Regions from separate parts of the Mesorhizobium sp. M0808 genome, predicted to be linked through region 1. Evidence: predicted binding sites of a transcription regulator. Region 1 holds the regulator's gene; each other region holds the start of a gene.
What was found. Region 1 encodes HrcA, which represses chaperone genes, less so after heat shock. Its sites were predicted from a motif close to GTTAGCACTCNCNNNNNGNGAGTGCTAAC; they were not measured.
Positions count from the first base shown of each region.

Region 2: a site for HrcA is predicted at 2,249-2,277, ahead of NKI25_RS29270 (co-chaperone GroES). Genes of this name have one in related genera too.
Region 3: a site for HrcA is predicted at 1,711-1,739, ahead of NKI25_RS20360 (co-chaperone GroES). Genes of this name have one in related genera too.

Region 1 is NZ_JAMYOX010000016.1:66,894-70,480, forward strand. It holds gene rph (ribonuclease PH) at 1-506, opposite strand, end outside; gene hrcA (heat-inducible transcriptional repressor HrcA) at 653-1,765, shown strand; gene NKI25_RS19270 (hypothetical protein) at 1,802-1,999, shown strand; gene NKI25_RS19275 (PQQ-dependent sugar dehydrogenase) at 2,099-3,454, shown strand; gene NKI25_RS19280 (LysE family translocator) at 3,542-3,587, shown strand, end outside.
Region 2 is NZ_JAMYOX010000039.1:2,091-5,677, reverse strand. It holds gene NKI25_RS29295 (hypothetical protein) at 1-4, opposite strand, end outside; gene NKI25_RS29290 (DUF3168 domain-containing protein) at 378-788, opposite strand; gene NKI25_RS29285 (hypothetical protein) at 1,327-1,518, shown strand; gene NKI25_RS29280 (DUF1488 family protein) at 1,549-1,815, opposite strand; gene NKI25_RS29275 (hypothetical protein) at 1,812-2,084, opposite strand; gene NKI25_RS29270 (co-chaperone GroES) at 2,329-2,667, shown strand; gene groL (chaperonin GroEL) at 2,767-3,587, shown strand, end outside.
Region 3 is NZ_JAMYOX010000018.1:23,562-27,148, forward strand. It holds gene NKI25_RS20350 (DUF1488 family protein) at 1-305, opposite strand, end outside; gene NKI25_RS20355 (hypothetical protein) at 717-1,154, shown strand; gene NKI25_RS20360 (co-chaperone GroES) at 1,795-2,109, shown strand; gene groL (chaperonin GroEL) at 2,160-3,587, shown strand, end outside.

The DNA of each region.
Region 1 (3,587 bases):
TCATGGATGCCGCAGGAGATCGCCGCAACGTGATCCTTCAGCACCTTGCCCAGGCTCGCCATCTGGCGGGTTTCCATCCAGCGCAGGCAGTCGTAGAGCGCCACCCAGCCGCCGGTGATCGAAGCGGTGCGCGTGCCGCCGTCGGCCTGGATCACGTCGCAGTCGACGGTGATCTGCTGCTCGCCGAGCGCCTGCAGATCGACCACGGCGCGCAGGGAGCGGCCGATCAGCCGCTGGATTTCCAGCGTGCGGCCGCCTTGTTTGCCGGCCGAAGCCTCGCGGCGCATGCGCTCGCCGGTCGAACGCGGCAGCATGCCGTATTCCGCCGTCACCCAGCCCTTGCCGGAGTTGCGCATCCAGCCCGGCACCTTTTCCTCCAGGCTGGCCGTACACAGCACATGCGTGTCGCCGAACTTCACCAGGCACGAGCCTTCCGCATGCTTGGAGACGCCGCGCTCGAAGGAGATGGGGCGCATTTCGTCGAATTGGCGTTTGGAAGGGCGCATTCAGGCTTCTTTCTTTCTTCGGAATCTTGGCCGGGGAATCTTGGCCGGCTTGTAGCCGCACGGGGCGTGAGGCGCAAAGGAAAATGGACCGGTTGCGCCGACACCGCGGAAGTCTATATCTTCGGGGCGGAGGTTTTTGGCTCGAAATGACAAAGGCAGTCGATCCCGGTTTGCAGTCGCACGTGCTCCCGTCGCACGCGCTGCAATCGCCCGCGCTTCAATCGCTCGACATGCGTTCGCGCGACATCTTCCGGCGCATCGTCGATTCCTATTTGAGGGATGGCGAGCCGGTCGGTTCGCGCAGCCTGTCGCGCATCCTGCCGTCGTCGCTGTCGCCGGCCACCATCCGCAACGTGATGAGCGACCTTGAGCATCTCGGCCTGATCTATGCGCCGCACATTTCGGCTGGCCGGCTGCCGACCCAGGCCGGCCTGCGCTTCTTCGTCGATGCTTTCATGGAACTTGGTGACCTCTCCGACGAGGAGCGCCGCACCATCGAGGCCCAGGTGCGCGCCTCCGGCTCGGGCGCGACGCTGGAGCATATGCTGACCGAGGCCAGCCAGATGCTGTCCGGCATGTCGCGCGGCGCCGGCCTCGTGCTCGCCGCCAAGAATGAGGTGGCGCTTAAGCACATCGAATTCATCCAGCTCGAGCCGACCAAGGCGCTGGCCGTGCTGGTCTCGCAGAACGGCGACGTCGAAAATCGCGTCATCGATCTGCCCGCCGGCATCACCATCTCGCAATTGCACGAAGCCTCCAACTTCCTCAACGCCCATATCCGCGGTCGCACCCTGGCCGAGGCGCGGGTCGAGATCGCCCGCATCAAGGAAGAGACCAGGGCAGCCCTCGACACGCTGTCGCAGGATCTGGTCGAGAAGGGCCTGGCGGTCTGGGCAGGCGCTGAAAGCGGCGTGCCTGGGCGGCTTATCGTGCGCGGCCGCGCCAATCTCCTGGAAAACGTCACTGCCCAGGCCGACATAGAATTGCTGCGGCATCTGTTTGAGGATCTGGAGACGCAGGATGGGCTGATCCAGCTTCTCGACCTCGCCGAGGCAGGCCCAGGCGTGCGCATATTCATCGGTTCGGAAAACAAGCTGTTTTCGCTGTCTGGCTCCTCGCTGGTGGTGGCACCCTATCGCGACAAGGACGCGCGCGTCGTCGGTGCGCTCGGCGTCATCGGGCCGACGCGGCTGAATTATGCGCGCATAGTACCGATGGTCGACTATACCGCGCAGCTGATTTCGCGCATGCTGAGCTAGGAGCCGCCGCGGGCCTGCCGCAAGGAGGAGAAAAGAATGGCGCTGGAATCGTTCAAGGCCCAGATCAGTCTGCTGCTCGAAGAAATGATCAACCAGCCAGAGGATCAGCACGAGGTGCAAGAGCAGTTGCGCGAGAAGCTGCAAGAGATGCGGGCGATGGGTTTGCCGCTGCCGGCCGATCTGGTCGCGCTGGAAAAGCGCCTCGACGACGACTTTTACGCCTCGGGCAACTGAACGGGTTCGGCTTCAAATCCTCGTGTGCTGGACGGCCGCTTGGAACGATCAATACCTGATGCCGTTTGCCCTGTTCGAGGCGAATCCCGGAGGACGTTGATGATCCGATCTGGCGGCTTTGCGGCCGTTGCCGCTGCCCTCCTTGTTGCGACACCGGCAGCCGCCCAGCAGGCGGACCAGAATGTGCTCAAAGGCGAAGCCGCGTTTGGCGATTGGCACGCCGACAGGCCTGGCGTCCGACGCCTGATTGGGCCGCGAGACATGCCGGCAGCCGACCCCGCCCAATCCGCTTCGAACGGCGCCGGCGTGGCGGAACGGCCCGAAAGCGCCAAGCCAGAATTGCCGTCGGGCTTTTCGGCTGAAATGATCGCATCCGGCATCGTCAATCCACGTGTCGTGCGCGTCGCTCCGAATGGCGACCTGTTTGTTGCCAACAGCCATGCCGACCAAATACGCGTCTATCGTCTCGCCGAGGGCAGCGCCAAGCCCATCGAGAAAGCGATCTTCGCCAAGGGGCTCAATTATCCCTACGGCATCGCCTTCTATCCGCCAGGAGACAAACCGCAATGGGTTTATGTCGCGAACAGCGACAGCATCGTCCGCTTCCCCTATCGCGATGGCGACCTGAAGACATCCGGCAAACCAGAAACCATTGTCGCCCAAATCCCGTCGGGTGGTCACACGACCCGCGACATCGCCTTCTCGCAGGACGGCAAAACGCTTTATTTGTCGGTTGGCTCCGCCTCGAACGTCGCCGAGGATATAGGCAAGGAGCCGGATAGCGGCCTCGACGCCTGGGCCAAATCAAAGCCGCTCGGGGCGGCCTGGGGCTCCGAGGACGGCCGTGCCGATGTGCTCGCCTTTGACCCGGATGGGAAAAATCCCCGAACTGTCGCCACCGGCCTGCGCAACTGTACGGGCATGACCGTGCAGCCCGCCACCGGCGCATTGTGGTGCGTCGTCAATGAGCGCGACGAACTCGGCGACAATGTGCCGTTCGAATTTGCAACAGCGGTCAAGGACGGCGGATTCTATGGTTGGCCTTGGTACTACATCGGCAATAACGAGGATCCGCGCCATCACGGCGAGCGGCCAGACCTCGCCGGCAAGGCCACTGTCCCCGATGTATTGATGCAGGCGCATTCGGCGCCGATGAACATAGCCTTCTACGACGGCAAGAACTTCCCGGCGGATTATCAGGGTGACGCTTTCGTCGCCATGCATGGTTCGTGGAACCGTGGCGCCAGGACCGGCTACAAGGTGGTGAGGCTCAAATTCAGGGATGGCAAGCCGACCGGCGAGTATGAGGACTTCATGACCGGCTTCGTCATCTCGAACGACGCCGTCTGGGGCCGCCCGGTCGGTGTCGCGATGGCCAAGGACGGCTCGCTGATCGTCACAGAGGACGGTAATGGCACCATCTGGCGCGTTACCTACGAAGACGGCCGCTCCTGAACGGCGGTGTCGCCTGCTGCGCTGGCGCAATCGAATCCGGGCCGAGGGAATTCACCCAACTTCAACATTGTGCGACAAGCGCGAATCATGACACTCACCGGGTTTCTCGCCTATAGTGCTGCCCTCGGCATCG
Region 2 (3,587 bases), on a different contig from region 1:
TCATGGTCAGCGTTCTAACGCGCCGGTGCTGAACGTGATATGAACGGTGAACGCTCGAATGCATGCCCGCCACACCCCTGAAGCGCGAGATTACCGGATTGCCATTTCGCCGCCCGGCTCCGCGAAATCGCCAATGTTTAACCTAGCCCTCCAATCCTTCGCCGACAACCGACATCATCTGGCGGGCAGGACCATTTGGGAGGACGAAGCATCCGGCCCAAGGCAACCGATGGCAGTTCAGGCGAACCGAACCTGAAACAAAAAACCCGCCTCTGCGGCGGGTCGCTGGCGCCATCAGCACCATAGGGAAATTAGTAGCATAGCTGCCGGCACAAAGCAAGAACAAAATTGCCCGATTTGCAAAAAGTGCCCGGTGGTCAGCCCTCGTCCTTGATCACGGCGCGGAAGCGCAGCAGCCCGTGATGGGCCGAAAGGTCCTCGTCGTAGCGGGCTTCGGCGAATTCGAGCTTGAGGTAGGCGCGGCGATGTTCGCCGAGCGAGAGAGCCGCATCGCGCAGGCGGGTGCTAACAAGGTCCATGATGTCATTGGTTTCCTTGCTGGCCTCTGATTTCGACCAGACATGCAACGTCAGCAACTGTTCTGCGTCGTTCTCCATCCCCGTTGCCCAATCGTAGACGCTGGTGCGGCCGAAGGTCATGTGGGGGAACGCAACATTTTCCGGCGCATGGTCGAACAATCTTGCATCGCCCAGTGCCGCCGACAGGTGGGGATCGCCGTTCACTGCCTCGAATATGGCCCTCTGCAATTCGACGGCCGGCGCGGTCATCGTCTTTCCCTTCGCCCGTCGCCTCGACCTCCCGGCTGCGTAGCTGCGTTGCATGAAGGCATCCCGGCAAAGCGCGAATCAGCGCGTCTCATGCGGATTATGAACCTTCATGATCTCGGCAATAAGCCCTGCTCCTGCAACCCGCGACGTTTCGCATCACGGACGCCCTTTAGGGTGATGCCAACCCGCGAATTCATTTGGCATGCATGGAGTTTGAAAGAACGGTGCTATGAAGATGTCTGGTTTCCAAACATTCGAGGTCGGTTTCTGCGCGAGCCATCGCTGCTGCGGAAAGCTTGGGGTCAAGGCGCCGCCGGTCGCGATTGCGGCGCCGACTATGTCGATGACATCAAGAGCTTGGTGAGCCGCACTCGGGAGATGCTCTCGGCGCACGGTAGCCTGGCCTTGAAACTGTCCGTCGTTTTGTGGACGGAGCTTGTCCTAGCGGCAGTATTCTTAATCGCCCAGGCCTGACCGAGATCGCCCAGGCCTCATCGAGCGACATTCATCGATCGGGCGGAAACCAAAGGACGCCAGGATGGCAAACCGCTACGCACTGCGCATGGAGCATCCCCACAGCTGGACCGTCTTCGACGTCTTCACCGGCCAGCCGGTCGAGCTCAAGCATCAGCTCATGGTCGGCATGAATACGCGCGATGCAGACGCGATGGTCGACCGGCTGAACAGTCGCGACGTCAAGCGGCGAGCCAAGGCGGATCGCAAGTCCTGAGCAACCGTCCTGTGAGCGATCTCGAAGGATCTAGCGAAAATCGGCTGCAGTCAGCACGTACATGCTCCTGCGGGTACGGGCATAGGCATTCCTGGCGACGTCATGAATTGAGCTGGAAGCCGTGTCGAAGGCCGCCAGATAGGTAGCTTCTGAAGCCGCCGTTCCCGGCTGCATCTTGGAAATGGCATCGGTTGCGACAGAGAAGGAAATCTGGAACATGCCGTCATGGCCAACGAAGCGAATGCGTTTGCTTGCCTCGTCGTAGCTGCGGCTGGGGTTGGGAAATGTCAGGCTCATGATTTGGCCTCCGTCGATGCAGATACGGCCTTCTTAACTGTCCGCGACGCCCGCTTCTTCTTTGGTGCGACCGGATTCAGAGCTTCCGCCGCGCGGTCCGCCTCTTCCTTGGCCAGTCGCAATTCCCTCAGCCTTGCCGTTTTGATGCTCCTCGCCTTGGCCTCCGAGAGATATTCGGCAGTTGCTTTGTTCCGCTCTGCCGTCTTCTTCTGATTTTCCATGAAGCGAGCCTGAGCTTTTTCCATGATGTTCTGATTGCCTTCGGCCATCGGTAAAATCTCCCTTGAAGCGAAAGTCATGAATGTGAACTTCATCGTAAAATAGGTGTTCAAAGACAGAAATTCAATTTCATTAATATTCCGCAAGACCCGAACACCAGGGCATGACTAGGCAAGATAATACGTTCAATATTTTATATGCCCTCTGAATATTTTTTGGCACTCCTATCAATCGAGTGCCAAGGCGCCTATAGAGAGGGGGCGGCCGCCTAAGCCGGCCCCAGAAAGAGTCCCCATGAAATTCCGGCCACTCCACGATCGCGTCGTCATTCGGCGCGCCGAAAGCGACACCAAATCCAAGGGCGGCATCATCATCCCCGACAATGCCAAGGAAAAACCGCAGGAAGGCGAAGTGATCGCTGTCGGGCCGGGCGCGCGGGACGAAAGCGGCGCGCTGATCCCGCTCGACGTCAAGGCCGGCGACCTCATTCTGTTCGGCAAATGGTCCGGCACCGAGGTCAAGATAGACGGCGAGGACCTTCTGATCATGAAGGAGGCCGACATCATGGGCATCATCGAAAAAAGCGAGATGGGCATCATCGACAAGACCGTGGCTGCCAAGAAGGCCGCCTGATTGGAAGGCCGCGCGCCCTCCCGCGCGCGCAAAGGACGCTCCGAGCTTTGATTCAGGCGCTGCAAGCGTCTTGCCACGACAACCGAACTGGAAAAGATCATGTCTGCCAAGGAAATCAAATTCTCCACCGACGCGCGTGACCGCATGCTGCGCGGCGTCGAAATCCTCAACAACGCCGTCAAGGTGACGCTCGGCCCCAAGGGCCGCAACGTCATCATCGACAAGGCCTATGGCGCGCCGCGCATCACCAAGGACGGGGTGACGGTGGCCAAGGAAATCGAGCTCACCGACAAGTTCGAAAACATGGGCGCACAGATGGTGCGCGAAGTGGCCTCGAAAACCAACGACCTCGCCGGCGACGGCACCACCACCGCCACGGTGCTGGCCGCTTCCATCCTGCGCGAGGGCGCCAAATTCGTTGCCGCCGGCATGAACCCGATGGACCTCAAGCGCGGCATCGACCTTGCCGTCAGCGCCGTCGTCCAGGAAATCCAGGCGCGCGCCAAGAAGGTCAAGTCGTCGGCCGAGATAGCCCAGGTCGGCACCATCGCCGCCAATGGCGACACCAGCGTCGGCGCCATGATCGCCAAGGCGATGGACAAGGTCGGCAATGACGGCGTTATCACCGTCGAGGAAGCCAAGACCGCCGACACCGAGCTCGAAGTGGTCGAAGGCATGCAGTTCGACCGCGGCTATCTCTCGCCCTATTTCGTCACCAATGCCGAAAAGATGCGCGCCGAGCTGGAAGACCCTTACATCCTCATCCACGAAAAGAAGCTCGGCAATCTGCAGGCGCTGCTGCCCATCCTCGAAGCCGTGGTGCAAAGCGGCAGGCCGCTGTTGATCATCTCCGAGGACGTCGAGGGCGAAGCGTTGGCAACGCTGGTCGTCAACAAGCTGCGCGGCGGCCTCAAGGTAGC
Region 3 (3,587 bases), on a different contig from region 1:
AGCCGATCCCTTACGGGGAACGCTTTGCTCGTCCGCCGTTCGAAGCGTCGAGGTCTTCTGGGCTGGTACACGTTCTTGCGGCCGTGGGAGGAAGCTTTCCGCGCGACATCACGAATGGAGTCCCTTGATGCATCGAAGGTCGCCAAATAACCCGCTTCGGCTGTGGCTGCTTCCGGTTTTGCGTTCGCGAGCGCTTCAATCTCAATCAAGAACGGCATTTCAAACATGCCATCGTAGCCGAGAAAATGGAGGTATTGTCCGGCCTCGTCGTAGCTGCGGCTTCGGTTCGGAAAAGTCAGCGCCAAGGTTGAACATACCTCAAGCCGTCAAGAACCGCGTAGCGAACGTCTGTTGCAGGCTCGCGGCCTTGCGTCTCTTCGCATTGTGCGCGTTCAGAATTACGGCGGTTTCGAAGCTAAACTGCCACTCGCTTGATCCCGCTGCCCGGCCAGCGATGGAGCCGGGCTACTCCAGCACAGACTCTGCCGTCGATCACCTCGATCGGCACGGACTCCAGACCGACATCGTCGAACAGCCGCGCATTTGACCGCGTTCGCCAAATTAATGGCCGGATCTTTGCGAAGCCTCCGCATTTTTGTGGGGGGAAGCCCTCCCAGCATCATCGTGATTGGACTTCACGATCGGTCGGAGTCACGCTGGCCGCAGGTATAAGAAGGATATGGGTGGGCCAACTATCGTCCGAATAGGAGGCTAAAATGAAGCACCAGACGGTTGAGCAACTGCAGATCGTCGCCGAGATCGATCAGGACTACCTGCGCCAGGCCATGTCGCGCAGCGAACGTCTTGAACGCTGGGCGGAGCTCCTTGAACGGAACCCTGACCGGCGACTCTCGACGCTACACCAAACCGAGTATCAGCCGGTTAGATCACGCGGGGCCATGCGCGGCGACGGCTCGCCGATCTCAGTCGCTTTCGAGGATCCTGTCCTCCGCGCCGCCGGGTTGGAAAGCGACAACTACGGCGAAGCGAAGCGGTTCTTCGAACTGACCGACAGGCAATTGCATGAGATCATCTGCTATTGTCATTTCGGCGCGACGGTGAGCGCCGTAACGGCCGCCCGTCACATCCGTGCGGCGATTGCCCGGAGACAGCCCGGCATGTTCGCTCGGATGCGTGAGGCGTTCGTCGGATAAAGCCGGAGCCGTTTCGCAGCATCATTTTTGAAGCGGCTCGCATGGAAAGCCGCCGCCGTAGCGCGGGCAAGCGCTCCCCACGCGGGGAGGCTGCGTTGCATGAGGGGGTGCGGCTTTCCGCAGGAGCACGCCGACGCCCCTCCTGCATCTTTTCCATCCGAACCGGAAAGATCCCAATGCTGCCAGTACATCCGTGGTCAGCGCCGTGGTTCAAAGGCTCGAACAGAGCGACATGCGCGCCGGATAAGCGCTATACATTCGCTGTCGAAAATTCGGTGCTTCATGGTGGGTCGAAGGTCGCGGACCTATGTCGATCGGGACCGGGAAAGCCAAATCGTGCCAAATTTTCGCGAACTGTATATATCTCTCGATGCACATTCAATCAAGGCTCGATAAGTTTGTCTCGTAATTGCGGATTAATATAGTCTGTTGTCGGCAAAATTAAGAGGGATGAATTACAATAAAATTGCTTATGGCTCCGCCTTTCGGACGGCCAAAAGCGCCGGTAAAAACGACTGATTTCATTTCAAATATTTTCGGTTTGAGGAATTAAAAATTTGGCACTCCTATCATTCGAGTGCCAAAGGGGCTATGTTAAGTGTTGCAGTCGCTCTATGTGCGGCGGCAGAAAGAACCCCCAATGAAATTCCGGCCACTCCACGACCGCGTCGTCATTCGGCGCGCGGAAGGCGATACCAAATCCAAGGGCGGGATCATTATTCCCGACACCGCCAAGGAAAAGCCTCAGGAAGGCGAAGTGATCGCCGTGGGCCCGGGCTCGCGTGACGAGAGCGGCAAGCTGATCCCGCTCGACGTCAAGGCCGGCGATCTCATCCTGTTCGGCCAATGGTCCGGCACCGAGGTCAAGATCGACGGCGAGGACCTCCTGATCATGAAGGAGAGCGACATTTTGGGCATCGTCGAGAAGATCAAAGCGGCCAAGAAAGCCGCCTGACCGGGCGATTTCCGATCCCGCAATTTCAAGACTGAACTGGACGTAAAATCATGTCTGCCAAGGAAATCAAATTCTCCACCGACGCGCGTGACCGCATGCTGCGCGGCGTCGAAATCCTCAACAACGCCGTCAAGGTGACGCTCGGCCCCAAGGGCCGCAACGTCATCATCGACAAGGCCTATGGCGCGCCGCGCATCACCAAGGACGGGGTGACGGTGGCCAAGGAAATCGAGCTCACCGACAAGTTCGAAAACATGGGCGCACAGATGGTGCGCGAAGTGGCCTCGAAAACCAACGACCTCGCCGGCGACGGCACCACCACCGCCACGGTGCTGGCCGCTTCCATCCTGCGCGAAGGTGCCAAATTCGTTGCCGCGGGCATGAACCCGATGGATCTCAAGCGCGGCATCGATCTTGCTGTGGCTGCTGTGGTGAAGGACATTCAAGCCAGGGCCAGGAAAGTCAAATCTTCGGACGAGATCGCCCAGGTTGGTACGATCGCCGCCAATGGCGACGCGTCGGTCGGCGCCATGATCGCCAAGGCGATGAACAAGGTCGGCAATGAGGGCGTGATCACCGTCGAAGAAGCCAAGACAGCCGAAACCGAACTCGATGTCGTCGAAGGCATGCAGTTCGACCGTGGCTATCTCTCGCCTTATTTCGTCACCGATGCCGAGAAGATGCGCGCGGAGCTGGAGGACCCTTACGTTCTCATCCATGAGAAGAAGCTCGGCAATTTGCAGGCGTTGCTGCCGATCCTCGAAGCTGTGGTGCAAAGCGGTAAGCCGCTGCTGATCATCTCGGAAGACGTCGAAGGCGAGGCGCTAGCAACGCTGGTCGTCAACAAGCTGCGCGGCGGCCTCAAGGTCGCAGCCGTCAAGGCGCCAGGCTTCGGTGACCGGCGCAAGGCGATGCTGGAAGACATTGCCGTGCTCACCGCCGGCCAGATGATTTCCGAGGATCTCGGCATCAAACTCGAGAACGTCACGATCGACATGCTCGGGCGGGCTAAGCGCGTGCTCATCGAGAAGGATACGACGACGATCATCGACGGCGCCGGCGAGAAAGCCACCATCCAGGCGCGCGTCCAGCAGATCAAGTTGCAGATCGAGGAAACGTCCTCGGATTACGACAAGGAGAAACTCCAGGAACGTCTCGCCAAGCTGGCTGGCGGCGTTGCTGTCATTCGCGTCGGCGGCGCGACCGAGACGGAAGTCAAGGAAAAGAAGGACCGCATCGATGATGCGCTGAACGCCACTCGTGCAGCCGTGGAAGAAGGCATCGTTGCCGGCGGCGGTGTTGCGCTTTTGCGCGCCAAGGCAGCTTTGACTGAGCTTACTGGCGCGAATGCTGACATGACGGCAGGTATTTCGATTGTGCTGAGAGCACTTGAAGCGCCGATCCGCCAGATTGCCGAGAATTCCGGCGTTGAAGGTTCGATCGTCGTCGGCAAGCTCTCCGACAGCAAGGATCACAAT